Regions from separate parts of the Delftia deserti genome, predicted to be linked through region 1. Evidence: predicted binding sites of a transcription regulator. Region 1 holds the regulator's gene; each other region holds the start of a gene.
What was found. Region 1 encodes LexA, which represses DNA repair genes until DNA is damaged. Its sites were predicted from a motif close to ACTGTATNNNNATACAGT; they were not measured.
Positions count from the first base shown of each region.

Region 2: the regulator LexA is predicted to act here: its motif matches at 6,113-6,130, upstream of ACFPFG_RS28490 (putative DNA modification/repair radical SAM protein).
Region 3: the regulator LexA is predicted to act here: its motif matches at 8,532-8,549, upstream of recA (recombinase RecA).

Region 1 is NZ_JBHSIH010000001.1:481,073-491,233, forward strand. Features, by position in the region: gene lpxK (tetraacyldisaccharide 4'-kinase) at 1-462, shown strand, start outside; gene ACFPFG_RS02335 (Trm112 family protein) at 527-709, shown strand; gene kdsB (3-deoxy-manno-octulosonate cytidylyltransferase) at 777-1,562, shown strand; gene adk (adenylate kinase) at 1,825-2,481, shown strand; gene ACFPFG_RS02350 (asparaginase) at 2,574-3,545, opposite strand; gene lexA (transcriptional repressor LexA) at 3,644-4,318, shown strand; gene ACFPFG_RS02360 (hypothetical protein) at 4,481-4,903, shown strand; partial or broken gene ACFPFG_RS02365 (sigma factor) at 5,042-5,200, shown strand; gene ACFPFG_RS02370 (P-loop nucleotide/nucleoside kinase family protein) at 5,363-5,920, opposite strand; gene crcB (fluoride efflux transporter CrcB) at 6,099-6,485, opposite strand; fluoride riboswitch at 6,567-6,630, opposite strand; gene ACFPFG_RS02380 (hypothetical protein) at 6,741-6,944, shown strand; gene ACFPFG_RS02385 (DUF4124 domain-containing protein) at 7,052-7,582, shown strand; gene ACFPFG_RS02390 (hypothetical protein) at 8,332-9,315, shown strand; partial or broken gene ACFPFG_RS02395 (IS481 family transposase) at 9,451-10,086, opposite strand.
Region 2 is NZ_JBHSIH010000001.1:6,023,232-6,033,392, forward strand. Features, by position in the region: gene purL (phosphoribosylformylglycinamidine synthase) at 1-3,925, shown strand, start outside; gene ACFPFG_RS28485 (TIGR03915 family putative DNA repair protein) at 3,991-4,830, opposite strand; gene ACFPFG_RS28490 (putative DNA modification/repair radical SAM protein) at 4,846-6,111, opposite strand; gene ACFPFG_RS28495 (SWIM zinc finger family protein) at 6,589-8,034, shown strand; gene ACFPFG_RS28500 (DUF5691 domain-containing protein) at 8,031-9,821, shown strand; gene ACFPFG_RS28505 (AAA family ATPase) at 9,892-10,161, shown strand, end outside.
Region 3 is NZ_JBHSIH010000001.1:3,454,173-3,464,333, forward strand. Features, by position in the region: gene ACFPFG_RS16725 (3-oxoacid CoA-transferase subunit A) at 14-688, shown strand; gene ACFPFG_RS16730 (3-oxoacid CoA-transferase subunit B) at 685-1,341, shown strand; gene ACFPFG_RS16735 (Bug family tripartite tricarboxylate transporter substrate binding protein) at 1,344-2,351, shown strand; gene ACFPFG_RS16740 (N-formylglutamate amidohydrolase) at 2,419-3,351, opposite strand; gene ACFPFG_RS16745 (Bug family tripartite tricarboxylate transporter substrate binding protein) at 3,519-4,487, opposite strand; gene ACFPFG_RS16750 (LysR substrate-binding domain-containing protein) at 4,597-5,580, shown strand; gene ACFPFG_RS16755 (sensor histidine kinase) at 5,564-7,063, opposite strand; gene ACFPFG_RS16760 (response regulator) at 7,158-7,832, opposite strand; gene ACFPFG_RS16765 (MarR family winged helix-turn-helix transcriptional regulator) at 7,932-8,432, opposite strand; gene recA (recombinase RecA) at 8,580-9,686, shown strand; gene recX (recombination regulator RecX) at 9,803-10,161, shown strand, end outside.

The DNA of each region.
Region 1 (10,161 bases):
CCGGCAGGCCCGCTGCGCGAACCCTGGCCGCGCCCCGTCACCGCCGTGCTGCATGCGGGCGCCTGTCCGCCAACGGATGCGCCCGCCTTTGCCATGCAGCGCCAACTGGCCGCGGAAGGCGTCAATGCGCACGGTGAGCGCATCCCCTTGGCGGCCCTGCGCGGACGGCCCGTGGAGGCCGTGGCCGCCGTGGCCCGGCCCGAGGGCTTTTTCTCCATGCTGGCCAGTGAACAGGGCCTGGCGCTGGGGCACGCCCAGGCGCTGCCGGATCACTATAATTTTGAGAGCTTCCAGCGCCTGGGACGCGATGAAGACCCGCTGGTCTGCACCGAAAAGGATGCAGTCAAGCTGTGGCGTACCCATCCCCAGGCCTGGTCTGTTGCGCTGCAATTGCAGCTGCCGCCAGATTTCTGGGCGCTGCTGGATCAGCGGCTGCAGGCGCTGCGCAGGCCACGCGCCTGACTATCATCACCGTCTTGGCTGGCCGCCACGGCCCGCCCTCCCCCTCCAAAACACAGGATCCGCCATGGACGCCAAACTTCTCGAACTGCTGGTCTGCCCCGTCACCAAAGGCCCGCTGCGCTTTGACCGCGAGCACCAGGAACTGGTCTCGCGCAGCGCCCGCCTGGCCTACCCCGTGCGCGACGGCATCCCGGTGCTGCTGGAGGCCGAAGCCCGCACGCTGGACGACGACGAGCTCGAGGACTGATCGCGCCGCAAGGCCCGATTTCCGACGCCGCCCGCGCCCGCACTTTCGACCACCTCCGCAACGCACCATGTCCAACGCGCCCTTCACGGTTCTGATTCCTGCCCGCCTTGCCTCCAGCCGCCTGCCGGGCAAGCCCCTTGCAGACATTGCAGGCCTTCCCATGGTCGTGCGCGTGGCACAGCGCGCCGGCCTCAGCGGCGCCACGCGCTGCGTGGTCGCGGCCGATGACGAAAGCATCGTCGCCGCCTGCGCCGCGCACGGCGTTGCGGCCGTGCTCACCCGCAACGACCACGCCAGCGGCAGCGACCGCCTGGCCGAGGCCTGCGAACTGCTGGGCCTGGATGGCGACGACATCGTCGTCAACGTCCAGGGCGACGAACCGTTGATCGCTCCCGACCTCATCGATGCCGTGGCCGCCCTGCTGCCGCAGCGGCCCTCGGCCAGCATGGGCACGGCTGCACATGCCATCGACAGCCTGGCCGACTTCACCAACCCGAACGTGGTCAAGGTCGTCTGCGATGCCCAGGGCATGGCCCACTATTTCAGCCGCGCACCCATCCCCTTTGCGCGTGAACATGCAGGCCAGGCATGGTGGGAGACAGCATCGGCAGCGCCGGGACGCCCCGGCTTCGCACCGCTGCGCCACATCGGCATCTACAGCTACCGTGCCGGTTTCCTGCGCAGCTTCCCGCAGCTTTCTCCCGCCCCCACCGAGGTGCTGGAGGCGCTGGAGCAGTTGCGTGCGCTGTGGCACGGCCACCGCATCGCCGTCCACCTCACGCCCCATGCACCAGGCCCCGGCGTGGACACCCCCGAAGACCTGGAACGGGTGCGCGCCCGGTTGTCCGCCTGAATCCGATCCCGCGCACGCTGACAGATGCGCCAATGGCGATGCCCGGCATCGCCATTCACAACACAACGGCACATGCGGTTTTGTCGGACAGCAAAACGCAGTTTTTGGAGATTGCACAGGCGACAGTTTTGCCCTCTGCGTGTAAGCCAGTGTTAGCCCTGTGCGTGCTATCCTTGCCCGCGACAAAAATATGACGCATGGACTGTCCGCCCCGGTGGGCCGATCCGGCAGACAAGAATTTCTACTCTCCTCAAGGACTTCCATGAAACTGATTTTGTTGGGCGCACCCGGCGCCGGCAAAGGCACGCAAGCCGCTTTCATCTGCCAGAAGTACGGCATCCCCCAGATTTCCACCGGTGACATGCTGCGTGCCGCCGTCAAGGCCGGAACGCCCCTGGGCCTGCAGGCCAAGGCCGTGATGGACGCCGGCCAACTGGTCAGTGACGACCTGATCATCAATCTGGTCAAGGAACGCATCGCCCAGGCCGACTGCGCCAACGGCTTCCTGTTTGATGGATTCCCCCGCACCATTCCCCAGGCCGACGCCATGAAGGCCGCTGGCGTGAAGCTGGACTATGTGCTCGAGATCGACGTGCCCTTCGACGCCATCATCGAACGCATGAGCGGCCGCCGCTCCCACCCCGCCTCGGGCCGCACCTACCACGTCAAGTTCAACCCGCCCAAGGTCGAAGGCCAGGACGACGTGACCGGCGAGCCGCTGGTGCAGCGCGAAGACGACAAGGAAGAAACCGTCAAGAAGCGCCTGGACGTCTACAGCAGCCAGACCCGCCCCCTGGTGGACTACTACCGCGCATGGGCCGAAAAGGAAGCCGCAGCGGCACCCAAGTACCGCGCCATCAGCGGCCTGGGCTCGGTCGAGGACATCACCCAACGCGCACTGGCTGCACTGGCTGAGTGAGGCAGGCCATGTGCCGCAACGAAAAAAGCACCCGCCGGGTGCTTTTTTGTTGACCGCCAGCAACTGAAGAAATGCCGGCGGCGCCGCCCGGCTCAGTCGCGCGGCTGCGCTGCCAGCGCCAGCATCATCGCAATCCGGGCTTTTGCCACGGGCAGCTGCGCCAGATCGGCCTCTGCCGGGTTGGCCCCAAGGCCGGAGGCCACGGGCAGGCCTTCAGCACAGCGCGTGCCCCGCCAGATCCAGACGCCCTTGTCGCGGGCGCGCTGCAGGGCCGCTTCCATGCCTTCGTGAACCGTCGCATTGCCCGTGCCAGCCACGACGATGCCACGCACGCCTGCGGCCACCAGCGCATCCACGCCGCTGGCACGCGCCAAGGCGCCGCTGAACACCACCTCGACCCAGGGCAGTTCATCCAGCGCCAGCAGATCCGATGACATGGACGCAGGCACCACGGCCCGCGCGGACGGCGCATCGGGCACCAGCCAGCGCACACGCCCTTCCTCCACCAACGCCTGCGGCCCGCCTTCCACGGAGCGCATTGCCTGCAGCCGGTAGGGGTGGACCTTCTGCACCTGGGCTGCCGCATGCACCTCGCCGCCCGCCACAACCCATACACCGCTGCGCCCGCCGCTGGCAGCCACGGTCACGGCATCGCGCAGATTCTGCGGCCCGTCGGCCAACAGGGCCGTGGCCGGGCGCATGGCGCAGGTCAGCACAATGGGCTTGGTGGCCGGCAACAGGCTGTGCAGCAGCCAGGCTGTCTCTTCCAGCGTGTCCGTTCCATGCGTAATCACCACGGCGCGCGTGTCCGCATCCTCCAGCGCCTGCACGCAAGCGTGCAGCAACGCGCGCCACACGGGCCAGTCCATATCCTTGCTGTCCACCTGCGCGATCTGCTGCGTCTGCACGGGGCCCAGCGCCTGCTGCTCCAGGTCCGGTACGGCATCCAGCAGAGACTGCACCGTGATCTGCCCGGCCTTGTACCCGACTCCCTGCGACTGCGAATCCGCCCGGCCAGCGATGGTCCCGCCCGTGCCCAGAATCACCAACTTTGACTGCCCCACTTGCACCTCTTGGAAAACTGGTTAAAAATACAGATACTGTATAAATCATCAGATGGCCTGCCAGCCCGCCATCTGCTCTCAAGGACCGGACGCACGCCATGCTCGACCATCCCAAGCTCACCGCCCGCCAGCAACAGATCCTGGACCTGATCCAGGCCGCCATCTCCCGCACGGGCGCCCCCCCCACACGCGCGGAAATCGCCAACACGCTGGGCTTCAAGTCCGCCAACGCTGCAGAGGAACACCTGCAGGCCCTGGCCCGCAAAGGCGTGATCGAACTGGTCAGCGGCACCTCGCGCGGCATTCGCCTGCGTACCGACACCGTGCGCAACATCAATGCCGCGCGCGGAACCAGCTTCGGACTGCCGCTGTCGGCCCTGGCACCGCTGATGCTGCCCCTGGTGGGCCGCGTTGCGGCGGGCTCACCCATTCTCGCCCAGGAACATATCGACCAAACCTATTCCGTCGAGCCCAGCCTGTTCCAGATCCGCCCCGACTATCTGCTGCGTGTGCGTGGCATGTCCATGCGCGACGCGGGCATCATGGACGGCGACCTGCTGGCCGTGCAGTCTGCGCACGAAGCACGCAACGGCCAGATCGTCGTGGCGCGCCTGGGCGATGAAGTCACCGTCAAGCGCCTGCGCCGCACCACGCAGGGCGTGGAACTTCTGCCGGAAAACCCCGATTACCCGGTGATCCGCGTCGCCCCCGAAGAGGCCTTTGCCATTGAAGGCCTGGCCGTGGGGCTGATCCGCAACAGCATGTCCATGTAAGCCGGACGGGCAGCCCTGCACGGGTTGCCACCCCCTATTTCATGCACCGTCCAGGTGGTAGGCGCGAAGCCTTGCAGCTTCGCCCTGGGCGGAGCTTTGCCCGAAAACCGCAATCCTGCCTGTGTCCATGCCTCTTTGAAACACGCCAACAGGAGTCGTCACATGGGATTCGCTCTGCCAACACTGTCCTCTCTTTCCTTCCTGCGCCTGGCACATGGCATCCGCCTGACTGCGACCGCCATGGAGTCGGCCATGCCTCTTGCACAAGCCCCTGCGGGCCAGCCAACACCTGCCACAGCACCCGAGCCCGCCAACGTGATCTCTTTCAGCAAGGCACGCCGGCGCAGCCCGCAGCGCCGCGGCAAGGCTGCACGCGCTGCAGACCCTGGAGATGCCCAGCTGATCCTGCCCTTGCTGCCGACGCAGCCCGCCCTGCAAGCCGCACCTGAGCAGTCTTCAGGCCTGCGCATCATTCAGCGGTCGCCACAGGAACAGCCTGAATGCCTGTTCATCTCCGGGCGAATGGCCGATGTCTGCGCTGCGCTGGAGCGCCTGGAGGCGCATGGCGGAGCCGCAGCCAACTGAGGCCCGATGCAAGGTATGCGACACACCTTGCACGACACAAACATGGGCGGCGCGGACCACGCACCGCACGAGGAATCGGCCTGTGCGAAGCTGGCGCAGGCTTGCGGCCACCACCCCCCTGTAGCGCACGTGCAACAAATGGATGCCCTCTGCCTGCTGCGCAAACACCTGGGCAACCGTGACGATGCCGCCGACCTGGCCCATGACACCTTTGTGCGCCTGCTGCGCTCGCCCCTGCCGAAGCAAGACATCCGCGAACCCAGGCGCTATCTGGCCACCATCGCCCGGGGCTTGGTCGTCACCTGGTCCTGGCATAGCCGCATGGGCGAGAGACATCTGGAAAGCAACGACCGCCGCGCCTTGCATGAGGCCGCCGCCTGGCACGTGAAACTGCGTGGCGCCTTTGCAACAGCGGCCCTGCGACAGGACTGGCAGAAGTGTCTCGTCCAGACCGGCGCTTCAGGCCGGCGCATACGGGTGATGCACCACGTCGAAGCCCTCCTCGTCGGAGGGCGCGACAAAGTAGCTCGTGATCAGGTCGAACTGCTCATCGCTGGCCTGAAACGGATGCTCGCCTGCCGCATTGCGCGCCCGCAGGCGCTGCCTGCAGACCTCGTCAGGCACATCCAGGAAATGCAGGCGGTGCGAGGCGCCCACTTTCTCGAACACGCTGCGCGCCCAGCCCCGCCCCTCCAGGGTATTGGCCGGAAAGTCCAGCACCACCGACACGCCAGTGCTCAACAGCGCCTGCACATGTGCGCCCATCAACCCCTTGAGCCGCGCGCTGCAACGCACGTAATCGGCCACCGACTGCATCTCGCCGGGGTACAGGCCGGCCAGCCAGGAATCCTCGCTGACCAGCACCGTTCCGGGCCCGGACGCCAATTGCCGCGCCAGCGTTGACTTGCCCGATCCGATCTTGCCGCAGACCATGTGCAGCGTGGCAAGCCGCGCGTTGGCGACAGTGGCATCGGCATGTTTTGCACAACGGGGCCGGGACTGTTCGGAAACCTGCATATCCATCTCCTGAAAGGCATGAGAAAACCCCGGAGGCGGAATGAAAAAACCCGCCTCGTCTGGGCGGGTTGCATGGCGTTGAAGGCCGCTGGCTAACCCACCATCCAATGGATGGTGCGAATAATCTGCGTTGCGTTCATACGGGCCATGGCGCACAGCATAGCGCAATCACAGTGCCTCAATGGGCCACCATGCGCACCAGCCCCAACCCCGCAAACAGCGCGGCCACGCCCAGTACCAGCGAGCCCAGCGCATACAGCACGGAGGCCAGCCAATCGCCACGCTCATACAGCATGCCGACCTCCAGCGCGTACGTCGAAAACGTGGTGAAGCCACCCAGAATGCCCGTGGTGATGAACAGCCGCGCACTCTGCGGCAGCGATGTCTTGAGCGCAAACCACTCCACCACCACCCCCATCACGAAGGCACCCAGCACATTGATCGCCAACGTACCCAGCGGATACGCACTGCCCACCAGCCGCAGCGCGAGCAAGTTCGTGCCATGCCTGAGCGCAGACCCCAGACCACCTCCAACGAACACCAGAATGAATCCGTAGAACCCCATGACCGTCCTTTCATCGAATAACCGGGACGGGCGTGCCGGGCAGGATCAAGACATGGCCCCGCCACCGGCAGGACACATCCCACCAAGGCAGGAGCCATCAGCCCTTTGCAAGGCGGTTTCGGGAAGCTCCATTCCCATCGTGCAGCGAGTGCTGGCCGCCGGGGCGAGTTTACTCTGGACCTGTCAAGCGGCAGAGGTGTGAGATTGCTCCGCAGATGCCGGCCATTCCCGAAGGACCAGCGGCACAATGCAACAATGAAATTCATCGCGCTCCTGATCATTGCAGCGGCTTTGCTGTACGGCACAGCAAGGCTTTCCAACATTCACATCGGTGAGCGCGCCGCGGGCGGCCATGACGGCACATCGGCCACGGCACAAGAACGTTTCAGGCAAGCCGAGAAGCAAGCTCAGGAGACCGCCGAAGCAGCCCGCCGCGCTGCCTTGCGGGACGCCGAGTGAAGCGGGCGCTTGGAGCCAAGGCACGAATTGTCAGGAATACGGATCAAAGCACAATTCTTCGTCTGCAATTCGGATCCGATCAGGTCCATCAATTCATCGATATACATATGCGACTCTTGACCACAGCAATCTTTACAGCACTTTTCGCATTGCCTGCAGCAGCCCAGGTCTTTCAATGCAAGGACGCTTCTGGAAAATCGACTTTCTCAGACAGCCCTTGCAGCAGCACTGACACTGGCTCACTGACACAGCGCAAAAAATCGGACGATGAGCTCTTCCGTGAACGGGCTGATGCAGCGCAGGCGAATGGACAAAAGTATCAGCGCCAGATGAACGAAATGCAGCAGCGCCAGATCGAGAGCCAGCAGCGTGTTATCGAGCAGCAAGCCCGCCAGACGGCGGCTCCTGCGCCGGAGCAGCTCGGCGCCTCCCTTCAGTGCAAGGAGGCGCGCAAGGAACTGGAATTCGTCTCCAGCATTCGCACCATTTCCCAGGACGAAAAACGGATGCGGACCAATGCCGCGATCAGTGGTGTCAATGCTGCATGCGGTTCAAATACGCCCCTGATGCAGGAGCCGCCGAAAGTGATTGGGACACCGCGAGCGCCCCACTCCATTCAGCACCCAATTTCTCAATGAAAACCAGGCGCGGAGCTGCCAGATACCGAGCGAAATCATGACTCCTCTCGCGCCACTCATCAGCGGGGAACATGTTCGGGAGTTCTCTCCATGCCATGCAGCCTCTTCAGACCGCCGCCAACCCGGTCTTCACCGCCTTCGCCAACAGGCGGCCATCGGCCAAGCCTTCCCGGCATAGTCGTCTCCAAGACGTTGCAGCGTGCAAGCCACTGATACGGTTGCGCGGAGCCGACCTCGGCCTGCAGAAGCCTTCTCCCTCTGGTTATCAGAATAATCTCCAAAAGCTACACCAGAACCTACACCTTATTCAGCGAGTGTCAGGTTCTGTTTCCGCTCATTCCTGAATTTTAAAAGCGAGCAGCTGCTCTGCGGGCAAGGCTCTCCTCTCCCGGCTTCTCCGCGCCCGACCGTAGCGCACCAAGCGGCGGCAGCTTGATCAGTGCATCAGCGAGAGCACTGGGTGCCCGTCTGCGGGCCAGGTGATCGCCGTGTAGTTCGGCACCAGTTCGCCCGCCTCAGGGTCAATCCACCCGCTGTCGAGGCCAGCCAACGCCGCAGGCGTGCCTGTCACGCGCCATTCGCGGACGCACAGTCAATTTTTCCCAAGCACAGAGTCAATAGCCATGCAATCCTGGCGCCTAGTATTTACGGGTTGCCCGCGGCAATGCGCCGGAAGGAATGACTTTCCGGCATTTCTGCGGCCGGCCTGGGAATCTCCTGCTTCTTACCTACCATTTCAAAAGGGCACTATGTCTCAACTGCCACAAGCCACTCCTTGCGCAACGCAGGTCTTTAATATGTACGCGGATGATTCCAATGGAGAGACGCTGTATAACGCATGGCCTGCAAGGAAATACGAAGCAAAATGGCTTCAAGTCACGCTGCTGGACCAGGCCAAGCGAGATGCCGGCTACGTGCCCAATTGCAGAATCAATGCCAGCATCGATGTCTATCGCAGCACGGCGCTGAACAAGTGCTTCGTCCTCGTGAACATGGACGGCAGCCACGCTGCCGCATCGAAGAACGGCAAGATGTTCACCGATAAGTATGTGAGCACCCTTTCGCTACACGAGGACACCAGGGTGAAGGGGCTGTTCCTGCGCGAGGTCCAGGTGGAAATCGATGTCGAAGGCATTTCGCGCAGCGAGTACGAAAAAGCGCTCCAGGGCAAGCCGGGCAAAGGGGTCCGGTTCGACATATGCAAGGACACCCCGGGGTCTACGCTCGAGGACGGCACCGTCAGCAGTTCCATTGCGTACAACATCAATCCGGGCGTGGATCCTTCGGGGCCGTCGCTCAGCGGCGGCGTCAGCATCACCAGCAGCTTTTCCAAGACCATCAAGGATATTTCCATCAACAATCTCAGCGATGGAAAATTCGTGAGGCATGTCTATCGGTTGACCAAGACGGACTCCGCAGTTTTCAACAAGGATGACGATCTTGTGGACAAGGGGCCCGATGCCATGGCAAGAGGTTTTCCGATCCGCGACTTCTCATCGGTGGCCTCCGCCAACTGGGACATTCTGTCGCAGGCGCTTTTCGTATGCGATACGAGTGATATTTTCCAGATTGGCGTCGGATTGAGGATAACAAGCAAGTCCGGCCTGATCATTTCACACACCAATCTGTTCGATGCCGATTGCAAGGTCTATGACTTCGATTTTGGTGCATACCAGGGCGTCAGTGTGCGCCTTTCCCAGGACACGGAACTGGATGCGGGCGTGCGCAAGTGAAGGAAGACGTCAGCGGAATTCTGGAAATCGCCTACCCAGGCTGACATCGAGCTGTCAACTTGCTCGGATTTCAGGTCCGACCAAGCTAGTTCGGGCTGCGCTCCCTCTTCCCGCCGAACTGGGAATCCAGGGTCACTAGCTGTGAACCGTCAAGAGGTTGTTTGCAGATTTGAGCCTGGACATCGGAGCGATGTGACCGATGCCGCTGTGCGGCCTGTGCCAGTTGTAGTGGTGCTGCCAGCTCACCAGCGCATTGGTCCGCTCTGCTGAGTTCTGGTACGTCCAGCCATAGGCCCACTCGCGCAGCGCCGACTGGATGAACCGCTCGGCCTTGCCATTGGTCTGCGGACGGTACGGCCTCGTGAACTTGTGCTGTACGCCCAACGCCTCGCAGGCCGCAGCGAACTGCCTGGAGCGGAAGGCTGCTCCGTTGTCAGTCAGCAGCCGTTTGACGCGCACACCCAGCCTCGCGTAGTACGCCACCGCGTTGTGCAGGAACGCGACAGCTTCGTGCTTCTTCTCGTCGGGATGCATGGCGGTGAAGGCGATGCGCGCATGGTCGTCGATGGCCACGAACAACGTCTCCCAGCCCGCCCCCTCGACCGCGTCACGCCGGTTGCCGGTCACGCGGTGACTGGGCCTGACGATGCGCCCGAGCTTCTTGGTGTCGATGTGCAGCATGTCCCCGGGTGCCTCGTGCTCGTAGCGCATCACCGGCTCAGCAGGCTGCAGGTCGCTGAGCCTCGATAGGCCGGCACGGGCCAGCACACGCCACTGCTGCGGCGGCCAGATGGGTGTAGAGCCAGGGGATCACCGCGCCCCCCTCCACCAGTACCACCACATGGC
Region 2 (10,161 bases), 5.5 Mb from region 1:
CGCGCGCTTCGTGCACCTGGTGGCCACGGACGCCGCACCCACGCCCGCATTGCAAGAGCGCCTCCAGGCGCTCTTGACCTATGGAGACCCCTACGAAGGCCCGGCCGACGGTGCCGCCCTGGTGGTCACGCCGCGCCTGGGAACGATCTCGCCCTGGGCCTCCAAGGCCACGGACATTGCCCGCAACTGCGGCCTGGGCGTGTTCCGCGTGGAGCGCATCACCGAATACCGCATCGCCTTCAAGACCGGCCTGCTGAGCAATGTGCTGGGCAGCGCGCCTGAACTTTCGGCCGAGCAGACTGCACGGATCGCCGCCTTGCTGCACGACCGCATGACCGAATCGGTCTTCGCCACGCGCGCCGAGGCCGAGCAACTGTTCTCCGCCCTGGACGCCGCTCCCATGGAGTTCGTCGATGTGCTGGGTGGCGGCCGCGCCGCGCTGGAGACCGCCAACCGCCAATGGGGCCTGGCCCTGGCCGACGACGAGATCGACTACCTGGTCGATGCCTTCAAGGGCCTCAAGCGCAATCCCACGGACGTGGAGCTGATGATGTTCGCGCAGGCCAACAGCGAGCACTGCCGCCACAAGATCTTCAACGCCCAGTTCACCATCGACGGCGTGGCCCAGGACAAGAGCCTGTTCGGCATGATCCGCAACACGCACCAGGTCTCGCCCCAGCACACGGTGGTGGCCTACTCGGACAACGCCTCCATCATGGAAGGCCATGAGGTCGAGCGCTTCGTCGCCACCTTCGAGGCGGCCCTGGACAAGATCAAGGCGCCCAGCTACCAGAAGAAGCAGGCCGTCAACCACGTGCTGATGAAGGTGGAGACGCACAACCACCCCACGGCCATCTCCCCCTTCCCCGGCGCATCGACCGGCGCGGGCGGCGAGATCCGCGACGAGGGTGCCACGGGCCGCGGCTCCAAGCCCAAGGCCGGCCTGTCGGGCTTCACGGTCTCCAAGCTGTGGGGCAGCGAAGTGGGCAAGCCCGAGCACATCGCCAGCCCGCTGCAGATCATGATCGAGGGCCCGCTCGGTGGCGCGGCCTTCAACAACGAATTCGGCCGTCCCAACCTGACCGGTTATTTCCGCGAGTACGAGCAGCAGGTCGGCGTGGGTGCCGATGCCGTGATGCGCGGCTACCACAAGCCCATCATGATCGCGGGCGGCCTGGGCGTGATCGACTCCGAGCTGACTCAGAAGATCGAGTTCCCCGCCGGCACCCTGCTGATCCAGCTGGGCGGCCCCGGCATGCGCATCGGCATGGGCGGCGGCGCTGCCAGCTCCATGGCCAGCGGCACGAACGCGGCCGAACTGGACTTCGACTCCGTGCAGCGCGGCAATCCCGAGATCGAGCGCCGCGCCCAGGAAGTCATCAACCACTGCTGGGCCCAGGACGACAAGAACCCCATCCTGGCCATCCACGACGTGGGTGCCGGCGGCCTGTCCAATGCCTTCCCCGAGCTGACCAACGATGCGGGCCGTGGCGCGCGCTTTGACCTGCGCGCCGTCAACCTGGAGGAATCCGGCCTGGCGCCCAAGGAAATCTGGTCCAACGAAAGCCAGGAACGCTATGTGATGGCCATCGCTCCCGAATCGCTGGCCGAGTTCACGGCCTTCTGCGAGCGCGAGCGCTGCCCGTTTGCCGTGATCGGCACGGCCACGGAAGAACGCCAGCTGGTGCTGGAGGACACGGCGGTGGCCTCGGGCGACCAGAAGTTCCCCGTGGACATGCCCATGAACGTGCTGCTGGGCAAGCCGCCCAAGATGCACCGCGACGTGGCCACCGTGCAGCGCGAGCTGCCGCCCATGGACCTGACCGGCGTGCCGCTGGAAAACGCCGTGATCGACGTGCTGGCCCACCCCACCGTGGCCTCCAAGCGCTTCCTGATCACCATTGGCGACCGCGCCGTGGGCGGTCTCACGCACCGCGACCAGATGGTCGGCCCCTGGCAGGTGCCCGTGGCCGACGTGGCCGTGACCCTGGCCGACTACCGTGGCTTCAAGGGCGAGGCCATGGCCATGGGCGAGCGCACGCCGCTGGCCTCCATCAACGCCCCGGCGTCGGGACGCATGGCCGTGGCCGAGGCCATCACCAACATGCTGGCCGCGCCCATCGAGCTGTCCAAGGTCAAGATGTCGGCCAACTGGATGGCGGCCTGCGGCGAGCCCGGCGAAGACGCGGCGCTCTACGCCACCGTCAAGGCCGTGGGCATGGAGCTGTGCCCGCAGCTGGACATCTCGATCCCCGTGGGCAAGGACAGCCTGTCCATGCGCACCCAGTGGAACGAGGGCGGCCAGGTCAAGAAGGTGACCTCGCCCGTCAGCCTGATCATCACGGGCTTCGCCTCCATCGACGATGTGCGCGGCACGCTCACGCCCCAGCTGGACGCCTCGGAAGACGACAGCACCCTGGTCCTGGTGGACCTGGGCCGCGGCAAGATGCGCATGGGCGGCTCCATCCTGGGCCAGGTGCTGGGCCAGTCCGGCAATGAAACGCCCGACCTCGATGACGCCAAGGACCTGATCGCCCTGGTCGATGCCGTCAACGACCTGCGCGCCAAGGGCCAGATCCTGGCCTACCACGACAAGGGCGACGGCGGCCTGCTGGCCACCGTGGCCGAGATGGCCTTCGCCGGCCATGTGGGCGTGGCCATCAACGTGGACATGCTGGTCACCGAAGGCGACGGCATCAGCGACAGCCGCATGGACTCGGGCGAAGGCAAGAACTGGGCCTCCCAGATCAGCGGCCGCCGCGACGACATGACGCTGCGCGCACTGTTCAACGAAGAGCTGGGCGCCGTGCTGCAGATCCGCACGGCCGACCGCGCCGCCGTGCTGCAGACCCTGCGCGAGCATGGCCTGTCCACCTGCAGCCACATCATCGGCAAGACGCGCCCCGTCTCGTCCAAGGTCGATGCGGGCAAGGGCGAGCTGCAGGTCTGGCGCGATGCCAAGTCCGTCTTCGGCGCCTCGCTCAGCGACCTGCACCAGGTCTGGGATGCCGTCAGCTGGAAGATTGCCCAGCAGCGCGACAACCCGGCCTGCGCCGACAGCGAGCACGCCGCAGCCGGCGAGCCTGCCGACCCCGGCATGCACCTGCATCTGACGTTCGACCCGGCCGAGAACCCCGCCGCACCCTTCCTGAACCTGGGCGCGCGCCCCCGCGTGGCCGTGCTGCGCGAGCAGGGCGTGAACTCCCATGTGGAAATGGCCTACGCCTTCACCGAGGCCGGCTTCGACGCGGTGGACGTGCACATGACCGACCTGCAAAGCGGCCGCGCGCAACTGCAGGACTTCGCCGGCGTGGTGGCCTGCGGCGGCTTCAGCTACGGCGATACGCTGGGCGCCGGCATCGGCTGGGCGCGCTCCATCACCTTCAACGACAGCCTGTCCGCGCAGTTCCAGCAGTTCTTCGGCCGCAGCGACACCTTCGGCCTGGGCGTGTGCAACGGCTGCCAGATGTTTGCCGAGCTGGCCGACATCATTCCCGGTGCCCAGGACTGGCCGCGCTTCACGCAGAACCAGAGCAACCGCTTCGAGGCGCGCCTGTCCATGGTGGAAGTGCTGGAGTCCCCCAGCCTGTTCCTGCAGGGCATGGCCGGCAGCCGCCTGCCCATCGCCGTGGCCCACGGCGAAGGCTTTGCCAACTTCCGCTTCCGCGGCAATGCGGACCAGGCCATCGCCTCCATGCGCTATGTGGACAACCACGGCAAGGCCACCGAGCAGTACCCGTTCAACCCCAACGGATCGGCCGGCGGCCTGACGGCAGTGACCACGGCCGATGGCCGCTTCACGGCCATGATGCCCCACCCCGAGCGCGTGTTCCGCAACGTGCAGATGAGCTGGACCAACGGCGACAAGTCGGAATTCAGCCCCTGGATGCGTGTGTGGCGCAACGCCCGCAAGTGGCTGGGTTGATGCACTGAGCGACGCTGCAAAGCAGACAAAGGCCCTTCGGGGCCTTTGTTTTTTGGCGCCTGCCCTTACTGCTCCAGCATCTGTCCTGTGCGCGCGCGGGCCTGCTGGACCAGGGTGGAGATCAGCACCGTCTCGGGCAGGTTGTGCCAGTAGCGGCGCGGCATCTCGCGCAGCATGGCCTGCTCCTTCAGGCGCGCCGGATTGAAGGTGCTGGCGTAGTAGGTCAGCCACAGGGCCTCGCCCGCGTCGGCTGGCGGGGCATCGCTGCGGCGCGCGCCGGGCGCCAGGCGCAGCGCATGGCCGTCCCAGTGCGCGCTGCATTGCGGCGTGAGGATGGCCCAGTGCATGTTGGCAAAGCGCTTGCAGAAGAAGGGCGCCGCCGCGCGCACGATGTGGTGCTCGGGCTCGAACCAGGCAATGTGCAGCTCGGGCTGGTTCTGCCGCTGCGTCGTCCGAAAGCGCACAAAGGCGTGCATCTTGTGGATCTCGCGCGAGACGGGGCGGGCCAGGGCCTCGATGGCGCGCCAGTCCGCATCCAGCGCATCCAGCCGCAGTTCGGGCCGGGCCTGCATGCGCGCCAGCCAACGGTGGCATAGCTCGAAGCGGCCCGCCGCGCGGTGCAGGCAGGCATGGCGCAGCGCGGACATCTGGGTTTCGGACAGGGACAGCCCGGCCTCGCCGGGGCCGGCCAGCCCGGCCAGTGCCGAGGCGGGCATGGCCTGCTGCGGCGTGCTGGAAAACAGGTCCACGCCCGCGCCGAGTTGCTGCGCCCCCCGCGTGTCGGGCCACCGCCAGCGCACCACAGCGGGGTCGGCGCCATGGGCCAGCAGCGCCCTGCAGGCTGCGCGAAAGCCGGGCCAGTCGTCGGGGCTGTCGAGTTCGATGGTGAGAGCCTGTGCTTGCATGGCGTGCTCCAGGTTCTAGAACAGGCTGGCCTGCGACTGCGCGATCAGCCGGGTGCGCAGCGCGGCCGAGTCGGTCTCGCCCAGCAGGGGCCGGTGGCCGTCGATCAGCACGAAGGGCAGGGCCTTTTGCACGGGCGCGCGCAGCCGCAGCAGATCCTCCAGCCGCAGCCTGCGCACGCGGCGCGCCGCCAGCAGGCGGTCCACCGTCTGCGTGCCCAGGCCCGGCACGCGCAGCAGCAGGCTGCGCGGCGCACGGTTGAGGTCCACGGGGAACTGCTGTCGGTTGGCCAGTGCCCAGGCCAGCTTGGGGTCGATCTCCAGGTCCAGCATGCCGTGGCGGCTGGCCGCCGCGATCTCGCCCGCCCCGTAGCCGTAAAAGCGCATCAGCCAGTCGGCCTGGTAGAGCCGGTGCTCGCGCATGAGGGGCGGCGCCTGCGGCGGCAGATCGCGCGAGGCATCGGGAATGGGGCTGAAGGCCGAGTAGTACACGCGGCGCAGGCCGTAGCCCGCATACAGCGTGTGGCTGGATTCGAGGATGTCGGCATCGGTTGCGCGGTCGGCGCCCACGATCATCTGCGTGCTCTGCCCGCCCGGCGCGAAGCGCGGCACGGCGGCGCGCTGCGCAGGCGCGCCGGGCAGGGACTGCGCCTGGCGCTGCTCGCGCGTGGCCGCGCGCCAGGCCTGCACCTGCCGGTCCACGCCCTGCATGGCCTGGCGTATGCGCTGTCCATCCTTTTCAGGCGCGAACTGCGCCAGGCCGCTGGCCGTGGGCAACTCCACATTGATGCTCAGGCGGTCGGCATGGCGGCCTGCCCGGGCCAGCAATTCGGGGGCGGCATCCGGGATGGTCTTCAGATGGATGTAGCCGCGAAAGTCATGCTCCTCGCGCAGCCGGCGCGCCACCTCCACCAGTTGCTCCATGGTGTAGTCGCTGGAACGGATGATGCCGCTGGACAGGAACAGCCCCTCGATGCAGTTGCGCCGGTAGAAGTCCAGCGTCAGCTGCACCACCTCGGCCACCGTGAAGCGGGCGCGCTGCACGTTGGAGCTCTTGCGGTTGATGCAGTAGCGGCAGTCGAAGATGCAGACATTGGTCAGCAGGATCTTGAGCAGCGAGATGCAGCGCCCGTCGGGCGCATAGCTGTGGCAGATGCCCATGCCGGTGACCGAGCCCATGCCCTTGCCGTCCAGCGAGTCGCGCCCCTGCGAGCCGCTGGAGGCGCAACTGGCGTCGTACTTGGCGGCGTCGGCGAGGATGAAAAGTTTGCGTTGCAGCTCCATGACTGTATGAATATACAGTAAATTCACCTGGCACACCCGGTTTTCCGAGAGTCCATCCCTCGGCCAGGGTCTGGTCAGGCCTTGCCTGGCTCCGGGTTGAACACGCCGTCGCGCTATCGCCATGGCAAGCGGATTGCAATGGTTGGTAGTGCAATGGAATGAAACCGCTTTCAGTGCGGAATGAGTGCTCGCTTTCAATGAATGGGTGGTGTGCATCGCGGGAAATGGTGAATGCGTGTTTCCTGCGTCTTTCGCAATGCTTGAAGGCTGGCATGGCCTGGTGCCATCAATGCACGCGCCGATATAGCGCGCTTGCTGTGCGCCATGGGCTTCCCCGTTCCTGGGAGAGAGGCTTGGTGTTGTTGTGATTTGTTTCAAGTTGCCGATAACTATTGCTGATAGGCTTTCGTGTTTGCCGGGCAGTGCCGTTTCATTCAATGCGCCCGGCGATGACAAACACTTGGAGAGGGAGCTTCGGTGTCGCGTGTATTAGGAACAGAGAGCGAAGTTCTGGCGCTGTCGCCGGACGCCTCATCCAGCAAGGCCGCCAAGGGCCTGCAATCGCCCGCCAAATGGCCCGCCATGGGCGCCAACGATGTGGCGGTATGGGGTGAATGCCAGGGCAGCGGCAGCAAGCCCTACCAGACCCAGGTGGACCTGTCGGGGCCTTCCTTCAAATGCTCTTGCCCCAGCCGCAAATTCCCCTGCAAGCACGGGCTGGCGCTGATGCTGATGCGTGCCGGCGGGCAAGTCCCCGAAGGCGGCGATCCGCCCGCCTGGGTGCAGACCTGGCTGGACAGCCGCCAGGAAAAGGCCGAGAAGAAAGAGGCCAAGGCTGCCGCCGCAGCGGCCGAGCCGCCGCCCGACCCCGAAGTCGCGGCCAGGCAACAGGCCAGGCGCGAAGGCAAGCGCTGGGACAAGGTGGAGGCGGGCCTGCAGGAACTGTCGCTGTGGATGCAGGACATGGTGCGTGCGGGCCTGGCCAACCAGGCCGGCGACGCGCAGATGCGCCAGCGCTGGAACAACATGGCCGCGCGCATGGTCGATGCGCAGGCCACGGGCATGGCGGCGCGCATCAAGGATTGCCGGGATCTGGTGGACAGCCACCGCGACTGGCCGCGCGACATGCTGGTGCAGCTGGGCCACTGGCAGTTGATCATCGACGCCGTGCGCCGACGCGAATCGCTCAGCCCCGAGGTCAAGGCCGACGTGATGGCCGCGCTGGGCTGGCCCATGGACAAGGCTGAGGTGCAGGCCAGGGGCCAGTCGGTCGAGGACGAATGGCTGGTGGCCGGCCTGCGCATGATCGAGCGCGAAGGCCGGCTCATGGAGCGGCGCGTCTGGCTGCAGGGCCAGCGCACGGGGCGCATGGCCCTGGTGCTGGACTATGCGCAGGGCGGGCGCGGCTTTGAATCGGCCTGGGTGCCTGGCCATCGCTACGGCTGCGCGCTGAATTTCTATCCAGGCCACGCGCCGCTGCGCGCCATTGCGGCCAATGGCAACGGGCCTGCGCTGCCTGCCGATGGCGCCAGCCCGCTGGCCACATCGGCCGTGGGCGACGTCCTGCAACTGCTGGGCCAGCGCATTGCCGCCAACCCGCTGCAGGCCACGCAGCCGCTGTGCCAGGACCGGCTGCGGCTGGTGCCTGCCCAGGGCCAGTGGTTCGCGGCCTGGCCCGAAGCACTGGATGCATCGCCGGTCGCCCTTGGCAAGGCGGCGCCAGTGCAGCCCGTCCCCGTGGCGATTGACGATGCCCAGGCCTGGCACCTGCTGGCGCTCAGCGGCGGTGCGCCCATGCAGCTGTTTGGCGAATGGGAACCCGGCCCGGCCGTGGGCCGCTGGCGGCTGCTGAGCGCCTGGCAGGCCCGCGAGGGCGACGGCGCCCAGCAATGTATCTGGCAGAACCAGGGTGATCCGGTATGAGCAACGCACAACTTTGGGCTGCGCTGCAGCAATCGGCCATGGTCGGCTCGGACCGGCTGGCCGTGCCGCCTGCGCTGGCTTCGGGCGTGGACCCGTCCGCAACCGGGTCGCAGCAGGCCGTGCAGGCGGCGCTGCAGCCCCGCGCCGACCTGCCCGGTGACTCGCCCGCCCAGCAACTGCTGCGCGCCAGCGCCGTGGCGGCCGTGTTCGAGCGGGCAGGCTGGCAGCCTGGCGCGCAGGTGCGCCTGACGGCACCGCTGGCCGTGCCCGCCGCAGCGCCTGCGGAGTCGCGCACCGCGCCTGCCGATGCGCGCCTGCACACCCTGATGGGCGACGTGCTCAAGGACGGCCCGTTCGAGCTGCAGGCCTCCATGCTGCGCACCCTGGACCAGGCCGGCCAGCGCCTGCCCCACGATCTGCTGGTGCCTGCGCTGGAGCAGGGCCGCCAGTCCGTGGAGCTGCGCCAGTGGCTGGCCCCCGTGCTGGGCGAGCGCGGGCGCTGGCTGGGCACGCTCAACCCGCAATGGGGCTATGCCAGCGGCGTGGAGGAAACCGCCGACCCCGAGCTGGTCTGGCAGGAAGGCTCGGTGGAGCAGCGCGTGGCCCTGCTGCGCAGCGAGCGTGCAACCGATGCCGCCAAGGCCCGCACGCGGCTGGAAGGCAGCCTGAAGGAGCTGGGCGCCAAGGAGCGCCTGCCCCTGGTCCAGGCCCTGGCCGTGGGGCTGGGCATGGACGATGAGCCGCTGCTCGAAAAACTGCTGTCCGACCGCAGCAAGGAGATCCGCGAGAACGCCGCGCAAATGCTCTCGTGCCTGCCGGACAGCGCGCACAGCCAGCGCGTCATGGGCTGGATGCAGTCCATGCTGCAGCAGGACGACAAGGGCCAGTGGATCGTGGAGCCTCCCGAAGAAGGCTCCAAGGAATGGGAGCGCGACGGCATTACGCTCAAGCCCGACGCCTACCACCGTGGCGGCAAGAAGGCCTGGCTGCTGGAGCAGATGGTGCAGCTCACGCCCGTGTCCTTCTGGACCCGCGCCCTGGGCCTGACGCCTCTGGAAGTGATGGAGTGGAGCCGGCGCAGCGACTGGAAATCCTCGCTGCGCCAGGGCTGGGTGCGGGCCCTGCAATACCAGCTGGACGTGGAATGGATCGATGCCGCCCAGACCATGGGCCGCGACATGCGCCACGACGCGCTCCTGCCCGCCCTCATGGCCCGGCTGTCCCGCGAGGAACGCGAGTCCCGCTGGATTGCCCAGTTCGAGCGCGACAGGCACAAGCTCATCGACGCCATCGAGGGCATGTCCCAGTCGCTGGGCGGTGCCGAACTGCTCTCGCCCGCGCTGTCGGCGCGGCTGACCGAGGCACTGCACGTGGCCGTGGGCGGCAAGCAGATCACGGGCAACTGGCACAGCTACCGCGCCGACCAGGCCCTGCTGTCCTGTGCACGCATGCTGGACGTGACCGCGCTGGAGCGCTTTGCCGACCTGTGGCGCAAGCCCTCGGTGCTGGATGCGCAACCCGAGCCTGAGCCCGAGCCGCAACCCGACCCTGCGGCAGATGCCGCAGGGGCATCGGCATCCGCAGCAGCGGCAGCAGCAGTCACCGCCACCGCCGCTGCAGTTGCCGCCCCGGCAAGCATTCCCCTCACGCCCCAGCAGCAGGCGCGCCTCGAACGCAGCCGCGTGCGGCCCTGGGATGAAGAGCGCATGCGCGGCCATCTGGAGCGCATCGTCGATCTGCGCCTGGGCCTGCACCAGGCCTTTGTTGCGCTGCGCGGCCAGGCCTGAGGCGCGCCCGTCCTGCCGCATACCCCGAACCGAACCGAATCCAACCCTTATCCCTTCCCGGAAGCACACCATGAGCCAAGTCCTGCGCCAGCATGCCGAACAGCAATTCGCCGAAGAACTCGAAGCCCTGCGCAAGGTGGACGACCGTCCGCGTCCGCCCAACTGGAAACTCTCGCCCTGGGCCGTGCTCCAGTACCTGATGGGCGGCAAGCTCGGCAACGGCTTCGAGGTCAGCGCCAAGTACATCGGCAATCCGCGCCTGATGGAAATCGCCGTCTCCACCCTGGCCACCGACCGCGCCCTGCTGCTGTACGGCGTGCCCGGCACGGCCAAGTCCTGG
Region 3 (10,161 bases), 3.0 Mb from region 1:
TGAGGAATCCGACGTGATCAACAAAATCGCATACAGCCTTGCCGATGCGCTGGACGGCATCCAGGATGGCGCCACCATCATGATCTCGGGCTTCGGCGGAGCCGGTCTTCCCTTCGAGCTGGTCGATGCCCTGGTCGAGCGCGGCACGCACGATCTGACCATCGTGAGCAACAACGCGGGCAGCCAGGGCAAGGGCATCAGCCGGCTGGTACTGGCGGGCCAAGTCCGCAAGGTGATTTGCTCGTTTCCGCGCCAGCCAGGCTCCAGCGCCTTCGACGATCTCTACCGCCAGGGACGCCTGGCACTGGAACTGGTCCCCCAGGGCACGCTGGCCGAGCGCATCCGCGCGGCGGGCGCGGGCATTGCAGGCTTCTACACACCCACGGGCGTGGGCACGGAGCTGGCCCAGGGCAAGGAAAGCCGTCGCATCGGCGACCGGGACTACCTGCTCGAGTACCCGCTGCATGCCGACTTCGCACTGATCAAGGCCGAGGTGGCGGACCGCTGGGGCAACCTGGCCTACCGCCGCTCCGGCCGCAACTTCGGCCCACTGATGGCGACTGCGGCGCGCTGCACCATCGCCCAGGTCTCGCGCATCGTGGCGCTGGGCGGCATCGATCCTGAGGCCGTGGTCACGCCCGGCATATACGTGCGGCGCGTGGTCCGCGCCCCCGGAGGAACACCATGAGCACTTCACCCCGCTACACGCCGCGCAGCGTGGACGAGATCGCCCGACGCATCGTGCAGGACATACCGGACGGCGCCTATGTGAACCTGGGCATAGGCCAACCCATGGCCATCGCCAACCACCTGCCGGTGGACCGCGAGATCATCGTACAGAGCGAGAACGGCATTCTGGGCATGGGCCCGCTGGCCGCAGGTGACGACGTGGACAGCGAACTGGTGAACGCAGGCAAACAGCATGTAACCCTGTTGCCGGGCGGCGCCATCTTCCACCACGGCGATTCATTCGCCATGATCCGCGGCGGGCATCTGGACATCTGTGTGCTGGGAGCCTTCCAGGTCTCCACGCGCGGCGACCTGGCCAACTGGCGCACACCCGACGCCGACGCCATTCCCGCCGTGGGCGGCGCAATGGACCTGGCCCAGGGCGCAAAACAGGTGTTCGTGATGATGGAGCACCGCACGCGGCAGGGCCAGTCCAAGCTGGTCGAACGCTGCACCTACCCGCTGACCGGAGCAGGCGTGGTGAACCGCATCTACACCGACTTGGCCACGCTGGCCGTCACGCCATTGGGCCTGCGCGTGGTGGACCGCGTGGCCGGCCTGTCGCATGCCGAACTGGAAGAGCTTTCCCAACTGCAACTGATGGAGGCCTGAGCATGTTCCCTCGTCTGTCACTTCAACCTTTGTTGCAGCGCCTGCCGAAGGCCCTTGCAGCTACAGCGCTGGCGGCCATCGCTCTGGCATCCACGTGGTCTGCCCACGCCAGCGACTACCCCCACCGCCCCGTCAAGATCGTCGTGGGCTTCACGCCTGGCGGCAGTGGCGATGCCGTGGCGCGCATCCTGGCACAGTCGTTCAGCAAGATCCTCGGACAGTCCTTCGTTGTCGAGAACAAGCCTGGTGCCAACGGCAACCTGGCGACCGATGTGGTGCGCCGCGCCGAACCCGACGGCTACACACTGTTCTACACATCGATAGGCCACGCCACCAACCCCCTGCTGTACAAGGAAACACGCTACGACCCGGTCAAGGACTTCACGCCGATCGGCCAGGTATTGAGCGCGCCCAATGTGCTGGTCGTTCCCGCCAGCTCGCCGTTCAAGTCCGTGCAGGAACTGGTCGCCTACGCCCATGCGCATCCGGGCAGGCTGGACTTCGCATCGTCCGGCATGGGCGCCTCGGTGCATCTTTCCGGTGAGATGTTCAAGTACTACGCAAAGGTTGACATGGTGCATGTGCCCTACAAGGGCTCGGGGCCCCTCATGCCCGACCTTCTGTCTGGCACGGTGTCGCTGGCCTTTCCCAACCTGCCGACCGCCATGCCTCTTGTGCGGCGTGGGCAGTTGCGCGCCCTGGGCGTGACAACGCGCACGCGCTCGGCTGCCGCACCCGATATAGCGACCATCGCCGAGTCGGGAGTGCCTGACTACGACATGTCCACCTGGTATGGCCTTGTCGCACCGGCCCTGCTGCCTGCAGACATACAGAAAAAGCTCAGCGAAGCACTGATCACAACGCTGAACAATCCTGAGGTACGCAGCAAACTTGTGGCTCAGGGCATGGACCCCCGGCCCAGCACGCCCGAGGAATTTGCAAAGTTCATTGCCGAAGAATCACTGCGCTGGTCAGGCCTGCTCAAAAGCCTCAACCTCACAGCCAACTGAGCACGCAAGATGAAAAAGGCCAGCGATCCTGTGATCGCGGGCCTTTTGCGTTTCACTCGCGGGGGATTCAGAGCGTGCGCGGATCGGTGGCCATCAGTTGCTCCACCAGCACCTTCAGGTCGGTGGTCAGGCGCAGGTAGCCGGCCTGGTCGAGATCCAGGGTCTGCTCGTTCATGTAGAGCTTGCGGTTGATCTCGATCTGGATGCTGTGGCGATGCTCGGCGGGCTTGCCGTACCGGCGCACCAGCTCCACGCCCTTGTAGGGATGGTTGTAGTCCACGCTGTAGCCGCGCTCGCGCAGGAAGGCGCAGATGCGTTCGGACAGTGCCGGGCTGGCCGTGCTGCCGTCACGGTCGCCGATGACGAAGTCGGCATGGACCAGGCCCGGGTGCAGCGTGGCATGACTGGCCGCCACGGACGGCATGGAATGGCAGTTGATATGGATGCTGTAGCCATGGCGCGCATGGGCGCCGTCGATGGCGCGCTCCACGGCCGCATGGTAGGGCTTCCAGCAACGCTCGATGCGCTGCATCAGTTCAGCGGCGGGCAGCTGGCGGTCATAGATGGGCACGCCCTCATCGGTGAACTTCCAGATCAGGCCCTTGCCCAGGCGCACCTTCTGCAGCACGACCTGGTCGGTGGTGACGGGCAGCGGCCACTCGCCCCCGATCATGGTGGTGTCGATCTCGGTGGTGTCGCGATTGGCGTCCAGGTAGATGCGCGGGAAATGCGCCTCCACCCAGCTCACGCCCAGGCCCGGCGCAAAGGCGTAGATCTTCTCCACATGCGTGTCCTCGGCCTGGCGCAGCGTGGCCAGCGGCAGGCAGGAGCCGAAGTCCGCCGGGTAGACCGTGCCGCTGTGCGGCGAGTCCAGCACCACGGCACTGGCGCCGGCAACGCTGGTGACCATGGGCGGCGCGGCATCGGCCGCGCCGGAGCCTGCCGCGCCGGGCAGGGATTGCAGGAAGTTCTGACTGATCAGTCGCAGGACGGGATGCATGAGATGTGTCTACTCGGTTGTGCAGACGCCACTCGCCGGGCGCACTCCATGAACGGGGCGCAGCCTCATATCAGGCACGCCCAGCAAGGGCCGTCCCGCAGCGAGGGCGTGGTCCCCCTCCCGCGAAGCGGGAGAGGGGGAAGGCGCGAAGCGCCTCCGTGGGAGCCTTAATCCAGCTGGATCTGGGCCGTGGCGGCAATCTTCTTCATCTTGGCGACTTCGCTGGCGATCTGCTTGGTGAAAGCGTCGCTGCTGGTGCCGGAGATGTACAGGCCCTGGGCCGCCATGCGCTTTTGCACGGCCGGATCCTTGAGCGCGGCCGCGATGGCCTTTTGCACGCGGGCGATCTGCTCGGGCGGCGTGCTCTTGGGGGCCACGAGGCCGAACCACGAAGGATCGTTCAGGTCCGCATGGCCGGCTTCGGCATAGGTCTGCACGTCGGGCAGCACGTCCAGGCGCTCATGCCAGGACACGGCCAGGGCCTTGACCTTGCCGCCCTTGATGTGGGGCAGCGAGGAAGCCACCTGGTCGAAGTACACGGGCACCTGGCCACCGAGCACGTCGTTGATGGCCGGGCCTGCACCGCGGTAGGGAATGTGCTGCATCTCGGTGCCCGTGCTCTTCATGAACTGGGCGCCCCACATGTGGCCGATGGTGCCGTTGCCGGGTGTTGCGAAGCTGACCTTGCCGGGGTTGGCCTTCAGGTACTTCACGAACTCGGCGAAGTTGTTGGCGGGCACCAGCTTGGGGTTGATCACGATCACGCCGGGCGCCTTGACGATCTCGGTCACGCCGACGAAGTCGTTGATGGCGTCGTAGGGCAGCTTCTTGAACACGGCGGGGTTCACGCCGTGCGTGGACAGCGTGGCGATGCCGAAGGTCACGCCGTCGGTGGCACGCGCCACTTCGGCCATGCCGATGGAGCCGCCAGCGCCGGCCTTGTTCTCGATCACCACGGCCTGGCCGCCCAGCAGCTTGGGCAGCACGTCCTGCATGTTGCGCGGGACCATGTCGGTGGAACCACCAGCAGGGAACGGAACGACGATGCGCAAGGGACGGGAGGTGTCCTGGGCGAAGGACATTCCAGGAACGACAGAAGAAGCGGCGATGGAAGCAAGGAAATGGCGTCGTTGCATAGGATCTTTCTTACAAACAAGTTCAGATTAAAAGAAATCTGCTCACAAAAAAAGCAAATACTGTGCCTGTTAATATTCCAAACAGGAATACTTTCATCATATCCCTGTCATGAGTTTGCGCCGCCTCAACCCGCCCATGCATCTGCTGCGCGCTTTCTCCACCGTGGTGCGCTTCGGGGGCGTCTCGCGCGCGGCCGAGGCCTTGCACCTGACGCAAAGCGCAGTCAGCAAGCAGATCCAGGAGCTGGAGAAGTGGGTGGGCGTGCCGCTGTTCGAACGCGAGCGCAAGCGGCTGAGCCTGACGCCTGCGGGCGAGCGCTATGAGCGCGCAGTGCGCGCCCTGCTGGGCCAGCTGGAGGCCGCCACCCTCGAACTCATCACCAGCGATGACAGCCGAGGCGCGCTGCACCTGTCATCGCTGCCGACTTTCGCGGCCAAGTGGCTGATCCCCAGGCTGCCCCAGTTTCAGCAGCGCTATCCACAGATCACGCTGCACTTTGTACCCTACGTACACAGCTACCAATTTGACAGTCCGGGGCTGGACTGCGCAATTTTGTTTGGCGACGGGCACTGGAACGGTGCGCACGCCCACTATCTGGTGGGCCGCCAGGTGGTGCTGATCGCGCCGCCGCGCGGCGCGGGTCCCGAAGCACGCATCACCACCCCCCAGGACGTGGCTCGCTGCACCCGGCTGCGCCATGTGACCATTCCCGATGCCTGGGCGCGCTGGAGCGAGGCCCATGGCGTCAACGGCATCAGCCCTCTTGCGGGCCCGCAGTTCGACCAGTTCCAGACCATCATCCGCGCCGTCATGGCCGGCATGGGCATCGCCCTGGTGCCGCGCTGCCTGGTGCAGGACGAGATCGCGGCCGGCCTGGTGAACGAGCCCCTGCCCCAGCACGGCTACCAGAGCGCCCTGGGCTACTGGCTGTGCTATCCGGCCGACCGCGCCAACCACGGCACCCTGGGCATCTTCCGCAACTGGCTGGTGGACCATGCCGCGCAGACGCCGGGACGGATCGCGGTGGCCCCCGTGGCCCCCGGGGGATCTGCGGCAGCCGCGGAAGCCGCACCACCTACGCCGCAGGCTTAGGCGGCGGCGGCGAACGCAGCGCCGTGAAGCGCACGCTGAAGCGCGCACCCGGGGGCTGCTGGCCCGGATGCGCATCCTCCAGCACCACCTGGGCGCCATGCTGGCGCGCGATCTCCAGCACGATGGGCAGGCCCAGGCCCGAGCCGTCGGCCTCCGAGCCCAGCACACGGTAGAACGGCTGGAACACCAGCTCGCGCTCGGCCTCGGGCACGCCGGGTCCCGAATCCTCCACCTGCAGCAACAGGACCTGGCCGAAGGGGTCGGCCAGCACGCGCACCGTGACCATGCCGGGCCGGCTGCTGCTGGAAGGCGTGTAGTTGATGGCGTTGTCCACGAGGTTGCGCACCAGCTCCGTCAGCAGCGTGGCATTGCCCTGCAGCCACACGCCGGTGGCAAACGACTCGGCGCCGTCGTAGCCCAGGTCCACATGCTTGTCCATGGCGCGTGGCAGGCAGTCGCGCACCACGTCGGTGACGATGCGCACCAGGTTGCAGGGCTGCATGGCCAGGCCCCGTCCCACGCCGGCGCTCTCGGCGCGCGCCAGCGCCAGCAACTGGTTCACCGTGTGCGTGGCGCGGATGCTGGAGCGCGCAATCTGGGCCAGGGACTGCCGCAACTCCTCCGTGCTCACGCCCTCGCGCTGGGCCAGTTCGGCCTGCATGCGCAGCCCGGCCAGCGGTGTCTTGAGCTGGTGGGCCGCGTCGGCCAGGAAGCGCTTTTGCGTGGCCAGCGAATCACCGAGCCGGCCCAGCAAGTCGTTGACCGAGTCCACCAGCGGCACGACCTCCAGCGGCACGTCCTTGTGGTTGATGGGCGAGAGGTCCTCGGGCCGGCGTGCGCGGATGCGCTCCTCCAGCCGGTGCAGCGGCTTGATGCCGCGCGCCAGCGCCAGCCACACCAGCAAGGCGGCCAGGGGCAGGATGACGAACTGCGGCAGCATCACGCCCTTGATGATTTCCGTGGCCAGCACACTGCGCTTTTCGCGCGTCTCGGCCACCTGGACCAGGGCCTGGGGCTCGTCGGGCAGGGGCATGCGCACCCAGACATGGGCCACGCGCAGGTCAATGCCGCGGAACTCGGCATCGCGCAGTTGCACGGTGCCGCCGGAGGGGAGGCCGGGCAGCGCGCCCGCAAGCGCCGCCTCGTCAGGTTCGGGCGGCGGCGGCAGATCGCGCTCCCCGGCCAGGTACTCGCCCTTGACACCCAGCACCTGGAAATACACGGTGTCCGACTCGTCGGCGCGCAGGATCTCGCTGGCCGATTGCGGCAGGTTGAACAGCACCTTGCCGTGCTGCACCATCACCAGCTGCGCCAGCGCCTGGGCGTTGTACTCCAGCGCGCGATCGAACGGCTTGTTGGCCAGGCCCTGGGCCACCAGCCAGGTCAGTGCCAGGCTCACGGGCCACAGCAGCAGCAGCGGCGTGAGCATCCAGTCAAGGATCTCGCCGAACAGTGAGCGCTGTTCACGCTGGAAGATTTTCATCGGCGGGCAGCCCTCACGACGGGTTCACGGCCCCGTGGCATCCGCCACTATGCGCAGGCAAGCCAACCCGGGCCTGACAGCCAGGGCAGCGGCCTCAGGAAGCGATCTTCTCAAGGCAGTAGCCCAGGCCGCGCACGGTGGCGATGCGGATGGGGCCGCGCTCTATCTTCTTGCGCAGGCGGTGGATATAGACCTCGATGGCGTTGTTGCTGACCTCGTCGCCCCATTCGCACAGGCGCTCGACCAGTTGGTCCTTGCTGACCAGCCGGCCCGCACGCTGCAGCAGCACTTCCAGCAGGCCCAGTTCGCGCGCCGACAGCTCGACCATCTTGCCGTCGATGGTGGCCACGCGGCCAGCCTGGTCGTAGACCAGGGGGCCATGCTTGATGGTGCTGCTGGCGCCACCCATGCCGCGCCGCGTGAGCGCACGCACACGCGCCTCCAGCTCGGACAGCGCAAACGGCTTGGCCATGTAGTCGTCGGCGCCGTAGTCCAGCCCCTGCACGCGCTCTTCCACGCTGTCGGCTGCCGTGAGGATGAGCACCGGCAGCGCATCGCCCCGGCCGCGCAGCTTCTTGAGCACTTCGAGTCCGTGCATCTTGGGCAGGCCCAGGTCCAGGATGAGCAGGTCGAACTCGCTGCTGGTCATCAGCGCGGTATCGGCCTCGCTGCCGTTGGCCACATGGCTGACCACGGCGCCCGAGCCGCGCAGGCTGCGCAGCAGACCATCGGCCAGGACCTGGTCATCTTCGGCAATCAGAATGCGCATGGGGTTGTCTCCTGAAATACAGACGCGCTCTGGATGTTGGAAATGCGCGCCTTTGATTCCCAGGATTCTAGGATGCGCCCCGCCCCAAGGGCAGGGACCTTACCCGAGTGAGCCGCCGCCCGCATAGGCCTCCAGCCCCAGCGCCACCACGGTGGCGATGTCGTCGCCGACTTCCTCGCGGAACTCGGCCTCGGCCTGGGACACGGCGTCATGGAAGGCCTGCAGCCAGGCCAGGCCCGCAGGCGTGAAGCGGATGCGGCGCGCGCGCGCATCGCGCTCGTCGCTTTCGCGCGTGACCAGGCCCCAGGCCTCGCACTGGGCCACCAGGTCGCCCATGGACTGCTTGGTCATGCCAGCGCGCTCGGCCAGGTCGGTGAGCCTGTCGCCGGCCAGCGACAGATGCCGCGTGATGTGGATGTGGGCCGCGCCCACCTTGTCGCGCGCCGCAAGATTGGACAGCGCCAGCGGCACCTCCACATCGCGCGCCATGAGCTGCAGCACACGCGCGTCGAACCGCCGCATGGCATGGCCGAGCAGGCGGCCCAGGTGGGTCTGGCGCCAGGCATCGGCGGGCGGCGTGACGGGGGAAAACTCACTCATGGATGCATTGTGGAGGCAAATCCAACAAGTCAGGAAAACTGACTAAAAACACCAACAAAACAAACCAACAAGCCCATAAACTACTGTTCAAGCATCCAGCCTGAATGCAAATACAGAGCTGAAACCCTAGCCAACCCAGGAGTCCGCATGAACACCGCCGTCACCACCGCCAACAGTGAAAAAGCCAAGGCCCTGCAGGCCGCACTCGCCCAGATCGAAAAGCAGTTCGGCAAGGGCACGATCATGCGCCTGGGTGAAGGCGAAGCCATCCAGGACATCCAGGTCGTCTCCACCGGCTCCCTGGGCCTGGACATCGCCCTGGGCGTGGGCGGCCTGCCCCGTGGCCGCGTGATCGAGATCTACGGCCCTGAATCCTCGGGCAAGACCACGCTGACGCTGCAGGTCATCGCCGAAATGCAAAAGCAGGGAGGCACCTGTGCCTTCATCGACGCAGAACACGCGCTGGACACCGGCTACGCCCAGAAGCTGGGCGTGAACCTCAATGAAGTGCTGATCAGCCAGCCCGATACCGGCGAGCAGGCCCTGGAGATCGTGGACAGCCTGGTGCGCTCGGGCGCCGTGGACATGATCGTCGTGGACTCGGTGGCCGCGCTGACACCCCGGGCCGAAATCGAAGGCGAGATGGGCGACCAGCTGCCCGGCCTGCAGGCCCGCCTGATGAGCCAGGCGCTGCGCAAGCTGACGGCCACCATCAAGAAGACCAACTGCATGGTCATCTTCATCAATCAGATCCGCATGAAGATCGGCGTGATGTTCGGCAGCCCCGAAACCACCACGGGCGGCAATGCGCTGAAGTTCTACGCCTCGGTCCGCCTGGACATCCGCCGCACCGGCACCATCAAGAAGGGCGACGAGGCCATCGGCAACGAGACCAAGGTCAAGGTCGTCAAGAACAAGGTCTCGCCTCCGTTCAAGACCGCCGAGTTCGACATCCTCTTCGGCGAGGGCATCTCGCGCGAAGGTGAAATCCTGGACATGGGCGTCAACGCCAAGATCCTCGACAAGTCGGGCGCCTGGTATGCCTACAACGGCGAGAAGATCGGCCAGGGCCGTGACAACGCCCGCGAATTCCTGCGCGAGAACCGTGGCCTGGCCGTGGAGATCGAGAACAAGGTTCGCGACGGCCTGGGCATCGCCCTGCTGCCCACGACCGGTGGCGATGCCCCCGAAGCCAAGGCCCCCAAGGCGGCCGCCAAGGCCAAGGCCGACAAGGACGGCGTGATCGAAGCCTGAGCACCCAGCCCCCTCACAGCAGGCGCCGCAGCGCCTGCGCACACTGTGTTTGCCATCTTGGCGCAGGCTCACGTCTGCGCCTTTTTTATTCAGGACGATTCAGGAGACGCTGCCGCATGGGATTCGCCAAGCTGTCGCTCAAGGGCCGGGCGCTCAAGCTGCTGGGCCAGCGCGAACATTCACGACTGGAGCTGGAACGCAAGCTCGCCCCCCATGTGGAGGAAGGCGAAGACCTGGGCGCCATGCTCGACGCGCTGGAGCAGCGCGGCTTCATCAGTGCCCAGCGCGTGGCCGAGTCCGTGCTGCACCGCAAGGCCGCGCGCTTTGGCACGGCACGCGTGGTGCAGGAGTTGCGCAGCAAGGGGCTGGACGACGGCCTGGTGCGCGCCGCCGCCGAGCAACTGCGTGCCACCGAACTGCAGCGTGCCCATGCCGTGTGGCGCCAGCGCTTCGGTGCACCACCGGCCACACCGCA